DNA from 2 places in the Exiguobacterium sp. s168 genome. Region 1 is predicted to be linked to the other one. Evidence: riboswitches for the same ligand, from Rfam matches in the RefSeq annotation. Region 1 holds a riboswitch; the other holds the start of a gene.
What was found. A riboswitch is a leader RNA that binds a small molecule or an ion and turns the genes downstream of it on or off. The one in region 1 is predicted to bind FMN.

Region 1 (4,245 bases):
AAGTTCGAGTCGCTGTGCGATCCGCGGACTGACTGGTACACAGACGAGTCCTTTTCCGTATGTGATCATGAAGTTGATGTTTTCTGCTGTCGCGTGTTCTGCGAGCATGACGAGATCGCCTTCATTCTCACGATCCTCGTCATCACAGACGATGATCGGTCGTCCGTTTTTCAAATCTTCTATTGCGTCTTCAATCAAGTCGAATCCGTTCATTACATGTCGCCTCCTAAGAATGCTGCCCAGTCCGTTTGCTTCTCATGCTGCGTGAAATGATAGAGATGTTTCGCCATCATGTCACACTCGATATTGACGACTGCACCACTTGCCAATCGATCAAACGTCGTCACTTGACGGGAGTGCGGAATCAATGAAATCGAGATCGTTTCCGGCGTGACGCGTTGCAACGTCAGGCTCGTACCGTTGATTGCGATCGAGCCTTTCGGAATACAATACTTTTGCCACGATCCGACATCAAACGTATAGACCATCGCTTCTCCATCCGGTCGCCGACTGATCAGCCGCGCTGTTCCGTCGATATGTCCACTGACGAAATGACCGCCGAAACGACCGTCTGCCGGCATCGCCCGTTCGAGTTGCAATAGGCTTCCGACGCGGTACGTGCCGAGGGCTGTTGACCGGATCGTGTCATGGACGGCATCTGCCGTGAAACCGGTCGGACTCATCGACGTGACAGTCAAACAAATCCCGTCGACGGCGATGCTATCACCGATCTTCGTTCCTTCGAGTACCCGGTGCGCCTCAATTTCAAGCGCTAACCCGTTCGGTCGCGGGATCTTTCGTTTTAAGGTTCCGACTTCTTCAATCAATCCGGTGAACATGTCGTCTCCTCCTTTCGGATGTACGTCAGATGGAGATCCGGTCCGACCGTCTCAACCTGGTCGATTTGAAAACGATTTTCGATATCGTGTTGACTATTCCACGCATCGCCTTCAAAAATCGATGGGGCTTGGTAGACTTCGATTCGGTCAACGAGATCTGCCTCAAGAAAAGCGGCTTGAATCGTTGGTCCGCCTTCAATCAAGACACTACGGATGTCTTGTTCGTATAAGCGTTTCAAAATCGCTTCCGGCGTCTCATATTCACCAACGAGGACCGTCACCTGATCGTGACTAATCCGAGGAACACTCGTCAGCCAGTAGGTTGGATTTTTACCATCGCGGAAGACTTGCGCCGTCTCCGGAATCCGCCCCCGGCGATCAACGATTACTCGAATCGGCTCGATGCCTGACGACGCGCGTAACGTCAGTGCCGGATCATCGACGAGCACCGTCTCACTTCCGACGAGGATGGCATCGTGGCGTCCACGCAGGGCGCGACCGTTCGCGCGTGCTTCTTCTGACGTGATCCAGCGCTGTTCACCTGTCGCCGCGATCCCGTTCATCGTCTGCGCAATTTTGACGGTCACGGTCGGGCGTTTTCGTTCGATCGTCTTCCAGAATGCCGTGTAGAGGGCTTCTGCCTCATGCCGTAACAAGCCGACCTCGACTTCGATTCCCGCGTCCTGTAGCCGTTTAATTCCGGAACCAGCGACGATTACATGTTTGTCTTCTGTTGCGACGAAAACTCGTTTGATTCCTGCTTGTAGAATCGCTTCCGTGCATGGTGGCGTCTTGCCGTGATGATTGCATGGCTCGAGCGTCACGTAGAGATCGGCACCATGGGCGGCTTCTCCTGCCATCCGTAAGGCTTCGACTTCTGCGTGCGGCCCACCGGCAAACCGGTGTGCACCGAAGCCGATGATGCGTCCTTGTTTGACGATGACACAGCCGACACTTGGATTCGGACTTGTTTGTCCGTGTAACATTTGTGCTAATTGCATGGCATAACTCATCATCTGTGACATCGCGTTCACTCCTTTCAAATGAAAAAAGACGCCCCTTGAAAAAGGGGCGTCTGTATAGAAGGGTTCACGAAATACACGGTTCGCTTCCTGCATTTTTTCATGCAGAAAGAGACCGTCTCCTGAAAACATTTTTTCAGAAAACAGCTTGAATCGCGTCGTTTCGTTCTTCTCCCATCCGGACTTTACCGTCGGCCCTGGAATCTCACCAAGTCAGCCATGATGCGTACATCACAGGTCGCGGGCTCGTCGATCGATTGATCGCATCACCGCCGGTTGGGATTTTCACCCTACCCCGAAGAACTGGATTATTGAGTTATACAATTTTAGCCTAGCATATCTTTTTCAAGAAAACAAAGCGCAAATGCTTCTGTCTTGTCTCTTTTTTGATTTCGCTCCAGTTCTGTCACTCATCACCAATTCGTGATCGATCGCATCTCAAAAACGACCGGAGCACTTGATAGCAGTGCATCCAGTCGTCGTTTTCCGCTTATAAATATCCGTTCTTCCGATCGTGGAATTCTTGAGCGATCGCCCCGCGCGTCCGTTCATCAGCGAGGACGCGAAGCGCTGTCCGAGCGAGGATTTTCGCCCCCGTGATCAATGCTTCATCTCCAGCTTCTGAACGAGCCGCTTCTTTGAATGCTTCCGTATGCGCGACGAGATCGTCCGGACCAATCTTGATATACGGATGGATCGTCGGGATGACTTGACTGATGTTACCGGCGTCCGTTGAGCCAAGACCCGGTCGTTCGTCCAAGTGAACGATTTCGCCAAGCGCTTCTGCTTCTTCTTGGAACAGACGGTCGAACGTCCGGTTGAAGACGAGGTTATCGACTTCATTTTGGAACGCGATGACGTCAAGCGTCGCCCCAGTCGCGAGTGCCGCGCCTTGGGCGACGGCTTTGACTTTTTCCGTGACGGCATTTAATCGTTCCCGTGTCGTTGCCCGGATGAAGAAACGTGCTCTTGCGTATTCCGGGATGATGTTCGGCGCATCGCCTCCATGCGTGATGATCCCGTGGATCCGGACATCGTCTGGTAACTGCTGACGTAAGGCATTGATTCCGTTGAAGAGTTGAATGACAGCGTCGAGGGCGTTGATGCCTTCTTCCGGTGACGCCGCTGCGTGTGCCGGACGACCCGTAAAGGCAAAGTCGAGTGGATCGACCGCAAGGGAAGAACCCGTGATCCGTGTTTGTCCCGACGGGTGGACCATCAAGGCCGCATCGATCCCTTCCAGTAACTGATGTTTGACGAAACTGCCTTTCGCACTACCGTTCGGTCCACCTTCCTCGGCTGGTGTTCCAAGGACAACGACACTCCCGCCGACTTCATCGAGCACTTTACTGAGCGCGATCGCCGCTGCGACGCTCGTCGTGCCGATGATATTATGACCGCACGCGTGACCAATACCCGGCAACGCATCGTATTCAGCAAGAAAGGCAATCGTTGCGCCTGGTCGGTCGCTCGATTTCTTCGCGAAGAACGCGGTATCGTGCCCCGCGACGCCGAGTTCTACTGTAAAACCTTCCGCTGTTAGACGCTCCGCATGGAGCCGCGAAGCAAAGAATTCCTCGTTCCCGATTTCCGGCGTTGCATGAATTCGGTGACTTGTCTCAAGATACGATTCTCGTTTTTGTTCGATGTCCTGTTCAATCGTCTCTACCCATGTCGTGCGTACTGGTGTCGTCATACTGTCCACTCTCCTTTTGAAATTATTCGCCGATATCGCTCAGTGGAACGAACGTCGGGATCGTACTGCCTTTGTATTCTTTTTTGATGAAGGCCGCGACATCTTTTTGTTGATACAGCGATGCGATTTTTTTCAGTTCTTTTTTGTTCTTGTCTTCTGTTCGTGTTGCGATGATGTTGATGTATGGTTTTGCTGTCTCGTTCTCATGAACGATTGAGTCCTTGATCGGGTTGAAGCCAGCGTCAACGGCGATGCCATTGTTGATGATTGATGCCGCGACGTCCGGTAAGACGCGTGGCGTTTGTCCAGCGACGATCGGAACGATTTTCAGCTTTTTCGGATTCTCGACGATCTTATCGACCGAACCGTTGCCATCGAAGTCGTCCGGTAGCTTGATCAGACCTGCTTCTTGCAGTAACAAGAGGGCGCGTCCCATGTTCGTCGCTTCGTTCGGAACAGCGATTTTTCCGCCAGTTGGAATGTCTTTGACATCCTTGTATTTATCCGAGTAGATCCCCATCGGTGCGATGACAGTCGTCGCAATCGGCGATAGCTTCAAGTTATGTTCTTTCTTGAAAGCGTTGAAGTAGGAAATCGTCTGGAAGGCATTGGCGTCGATCTCACCCTCAGCCAGTGCCATGTTCGGCTGGACATAATCGGAGAACTTGACGAGTTCGATTTTGATGCC
Region 2 (4,245 bases), on a different contig from region 1:
CTGACCACCAAATCGTTCGTAAAACTGACACGCAGGATTATCTCGCAAGACAGAAACCTGCATCGTCTCATACTCCGCTAAATCATCAGCAATCTGGTGAAACAACGCTTTCCCGAATCCCTGCCCTTGAGACGCTTGTAAGACATAAATCGCATAGAGCTCCCCTTCACGCGCATCACTTCGATTCGGTCCGCCTTGCGCAAATCCGACGATTTCGTCTTCTGATTCCACAACATACACGCGCTCATCGACTAACGTCTGCTCCCATTGTTTCGTCCGTTTCGCATGCGACAACTGTGCTAAATACGGAGCCGGGATGATCCCTTGATACGTCTCGCGCCAGGCATCGATATGAACGCGCGCGATGGCTGACGCATCTTCAAGACGCGCTTTACGAATATTCATAACGCAATGATGAAGCGACGTGTCTCGCGTCCATTACGAACAGTCGGCTCGATTTCTCGTCCGCCGTTCGCTAAGATGACACGACGTGATGCTAGATTATCAACGCCACACGTCAGTAACACTTGATCCAGTCCATGTTGTCGTGCTTCTTCAAGCGCCAATCGAAGACCGATCGTCGCATACCCTTTCTGACGCTCGGATGGTCGGATCCCGTATCCGATATGTCCGCCGTATAACTTCAAGTTCTCCGTCAAATCATGCCGGAAGTTCAGCGCACCGACGATTCGTTGCCCGTCGACCATCCAGTACGTCGAATGGGTGACAAGACCCGGTCTGACCGTCGTCTCCATCTCCTTGAGTTCCGCAAAATAAGCGCCGAGCGGTTCATATGTGTCTCCGACTGCTTCCGGCACAATCGTTTCGCCCGACTCTCGCCAGTCTTCTAAAAAGGCGCGGTACTCTGTCTCCCACGCAAGAGTTGGTTTCATTAACTGCATCATTGGTGATTGCGCACCTCCTCTTCAATCAAACGATCGAGCCAGTCATCGACATGTTGGAACAGATAGCCCGCTTGTTTCGCAGCTGTTGTATCCATATAGAAATCGCGTTCTGGCGCAAGCGGTGATTCATCCTCTCCTTTTGCGACGAGTTGACTTGTCGTTCCCGCAACGCGGTCGATTTTATCCAATAGGTCTTGAATCGATAAGACACCGTCACTTGCAGCATTGATCGGTCCCGTCAGTTCCGAGCGACCACACCACTCAAGAAAGGCAGCGGCTTCGTAACTTGAGATATAACCCATCTTTGCGTATGTGTTTTCAGCAACGATCGGACGGCTGCCAAGCGCCCGCTTGATATGAAAGACAAGTCGCTCCGTATAGTCATCGGGTCCGAGAACAACCGGGAAACGGACGGCAACGACTGGGAATGTCGCCCGTTGGAAGAAATAACTCTCCGCTTGGCGTTTCCCTTCGCCATATCCATGTTCCTTCTCAAGGTCATATTTCCCGGGAAACGGATTGTAGGCACGCTCGGTGATATTCGCACCACCGTCTTCATAGACAGACATCGTCGACGTCAACACGTAGCGTCCAACTTTTCCTTCAAACGCGTCGACCGCGAGCTTTGCTTGATACGGCGTGAAACAGATATTGTCATAAATGACATCCCAGTGCTGTTGGCTCAAGTCCTTCATCGTACTACTCGACGTCCGATCCCCTTTAAAGAATGTCAAGCCCTTTGCGACCGGTGGAGTATGCTCACCGCGTGTGACGATCGTCACATCATCCCCCGAATCGGCTAACCGAATCGCTAAGCGTCGTCCGAAATAGCGTGTTCCCCCGAAGATCAATACTTTTCTCATCTTGAAGCCCTCCCTGTTCGTAGTAGCATTCACTCTCTTAATATTTCGAGTCAATGGAACTGGTCTCCTGTAGAAGGCAATAAAAAAATCGTGGACATCGTCCACGATTGGATTCATTAACAGCCACCCGGTGTCCCGGCATTCGTTGCCGTCCGGAACGATGTCCCGCAACCGCATGTTGCGATAGCATTCGGATTCGTAATCGTAAATCCGCCGCCGAGCATCGACTGCTTATAATCGATTTCCAGTCCCTTGACGACCGGATAATCTTTTTCTTCCACGATGACGGTCACGCCGTGCTGTTCGAAAACGAGATCCGTTTCTTTCTGTTGATCGAATCCCATTCCGTACGACAGACCACTACATCCACCACCTTGGACGAGCATCCGAAGATTCCGTTCATCTGCTGGTGCCTGCGCCATCATGTCCTGGACTTGTAACGCTGCTGCCTCCGTTAAATGGATCATGTCATCACCTTCCTTTTCTTTAGTATACGCAACTTTTGAGCGAATCGAAACCTAGTTGCTTGAAACTATCTTGAATTCGTTGTATAAATGGTATGTACAATAAAATAATCGTTCCATCTTCAGGGCAGGGTGAAATTCCCGACCGGCGGTAAACAACTCTTCTTGAGTTGAAGCCCGCGAGCGAATAGGGCGCTATTTGCTGATTCTGTGTAATTCAGGAGCCGACAGTATAGTCTGGATGGGAGAAGATGGCGGCATGAGTTTGAATTTGATCGATTTTTGCAACAATCGATTAGGTTTATTTAATGCGGACTTCTCCCCTGTTGATCTCATCAATAGGGGTTTCTTTATGGTCGCAGTCATGCCAATACTTCATCGAGAGGAACGAGCAAAAGGAGACAATACTCGTATGAAACGCACACAAAAAATGGTCACTCTGTCAATGTTAGGTTCAATCTCATTTGTTCTTATGCTAATCAATTTTCCACTACCGTTCTTACCGAACTATCTGAAGATCGATTTCAGTGATGTTCCTGCTCTCGTCGCAGCCATCATGTTCTCACCGGTTGCAGGCGTCATCGTCGAAGCATTGAAGAACGTGTTGTACTATATCTTCCGTGGAAGTGGTGTTCCGGTCGGAGAATTCGCGAACTTTGCTGCAGGCGTCGCATTCGTACTTCCTGTCAGCTGGTTCTACCACAAAAAGAAATCAACACAAGGTCTCGCAACTGGCCTCGTCGCTGGTACGATCACGATGGCACTTGGTCTTGCGATCCTCAACTATATCTTGATCCTGCCAGCGTATGCATGGTTCCTTGGTATGGACTACATGGCGGATCCAGCTGTCAAATGGACAGCGATCACAGCCGGTATCTTACCGTTTAACGTTATCAAGGCGTTGTTCATCTCGGCACTCTTCATTCCACTGTTCTTGAAACTAAGACCATGGATGATGCGCCGTCAACAATCTGCCTGATCCGAAAAGCTGCGCCCGCTGACGGACACGAATCCCCTCGTTCAGATGAACGAGGGGATTTTTTGGCTGTCTTTGTTTACAGCTCGTTCTCTTCGATTTTCAGGTAAATCTTCTCGAGCAACTCTTCCGGTGTTTCGCCTACGACGGTCTCACCATCGACGAGACAAAAATGATCGAGCGAACAAATGCCACAATAGCCGAGGCAACCGTATTCGACGACATCGACATTCGGGTCACGTTCGAGTTGCTCCATGACGACCTGTGTACCAGCCGCTAAATTACTGATACAAAATTCAATAATCGGATTCACTTTTTTTCCTCCTTCAAGCAGGAAACGACCTGCCTCATGTCGTATTATACAAGGTCAGACTGATTTAGGGGAACTAAGGGGGATTTTACGTTATGAAGCAATTGGTCGTACTCGGCGGAGGATATGGTGGAATGCGGATTTGTGAGCGGTTCAAGGACGAGGAAGTTGCCGTCACGCTCGTCGATCGTCTGCCATACCACGCACTCAAAACGGAATATTACGCACTCGCAGCAGGTACATTATCAGATCGGGATGTCCGGATTGAATTTCCGGAGGGGAAACATCTTACTTATAAATATGGACATGTCATCAAAATCTCACCGGAGACGAATACGGTCCACCTGCAGGACGGATCAGAATTATTTTATGATGACTTGATCATCGCTCTCGGTTGTGAGGATAAATACCACAACATTCCGGGTGCTCAAGAGTTTACATATAGCATCCAGACACTTGAAGAATCAAGGAAGACACAGCAAGCGATCTATGGCCTGTCACCGGGATCCGTCGTCTCGATCGTCGGTGCCGGTCTATCCGGTGTCGAACTTGCCAGTGAACTGCATGAGAGCCGGAAAGATTTGACGATCCGTCTATTCGACCGCGGACCATCCGTCTTGTCGTTCTTATCGGACAAAGTCTCGTCTTACGTTCAGGAATGGTTCGAAGAACATGACGTAGAGGTCATCAACAATTCGAACGTCACGCTCGTCACAGCGGACGACGT

Region 2: linked by a shared signal. The riboswitch ahead of KNQ15_RS03730 (ECF transporter S component) and the one ahead of ribD (bifunctional diaminohydroxyphosphoribosylaminopyrimidine deaminase/5-amino-6-(5-phosphoribosylamino)uracil reductase RibD) in region 1 are both predicted to bind FMN.

What each region holds. Positions count from the first base shown of each region.
Region 1 is NZ_JACSNE010000007.1:61,450-65,694, forward strand. Features, by position in the region: gene ribA (GTP cyclohydrolase II) at 1-213, opposite strand, end outside; gene ribE (riboflavin synthase) at 213-839, opposite strand; gene ribD (bifunctional diaminohydroxyphosphoribosylaminopyrimidine deaminase/5-amino-6-(5-phosphoribosylamino)uracil reductase RibD) at 824-1,864, opposite strand; FMN riboswitch at 2,024-2,168, opposite strand; gene KNQ15_RS06400 (M20 family metallopeptidase) at 2,352-3,557, opposite strand; gene KNQ15_RS06405 (MetQ/NlpA family ABC transporter substrate-binding protein) at 3,580-4,245, opposite strand, start outside.
Region 2 is NZ_JACSNE010000003.1:194,683-198,927, reverse strand. Features, by position in the region: gene KNQ15_RS03750 (GNAT family N-acetyltransferase) at 1-405, opposite strand, end outside; gene KNQ15_RS03745 (GNAT family N-acetyltransferase) at 402-905, opposite strand; gene KNQ15_RS03740 (NAD-dependent epimerase/dehydratase family protein) at 902-1,768, opposite strand; gene KNQ15_RS03735 (HesB/IscA family protein) at 1,885-2,235, opposite strand; FMN riboswitch at 2,347-2,489, shown strand; gene KNQ15_RS03730 (ECF transporter S component) at 2,645-3,211, shown strand; gene KNQ15_RS03725 (YuzB family protein) at 3,288-3,521, opposite strand; gene KNQ15_RS03720 (NAD(P)/FAD-dependent oxidoreductase) at 3,614-4,245, shown strand, end outside.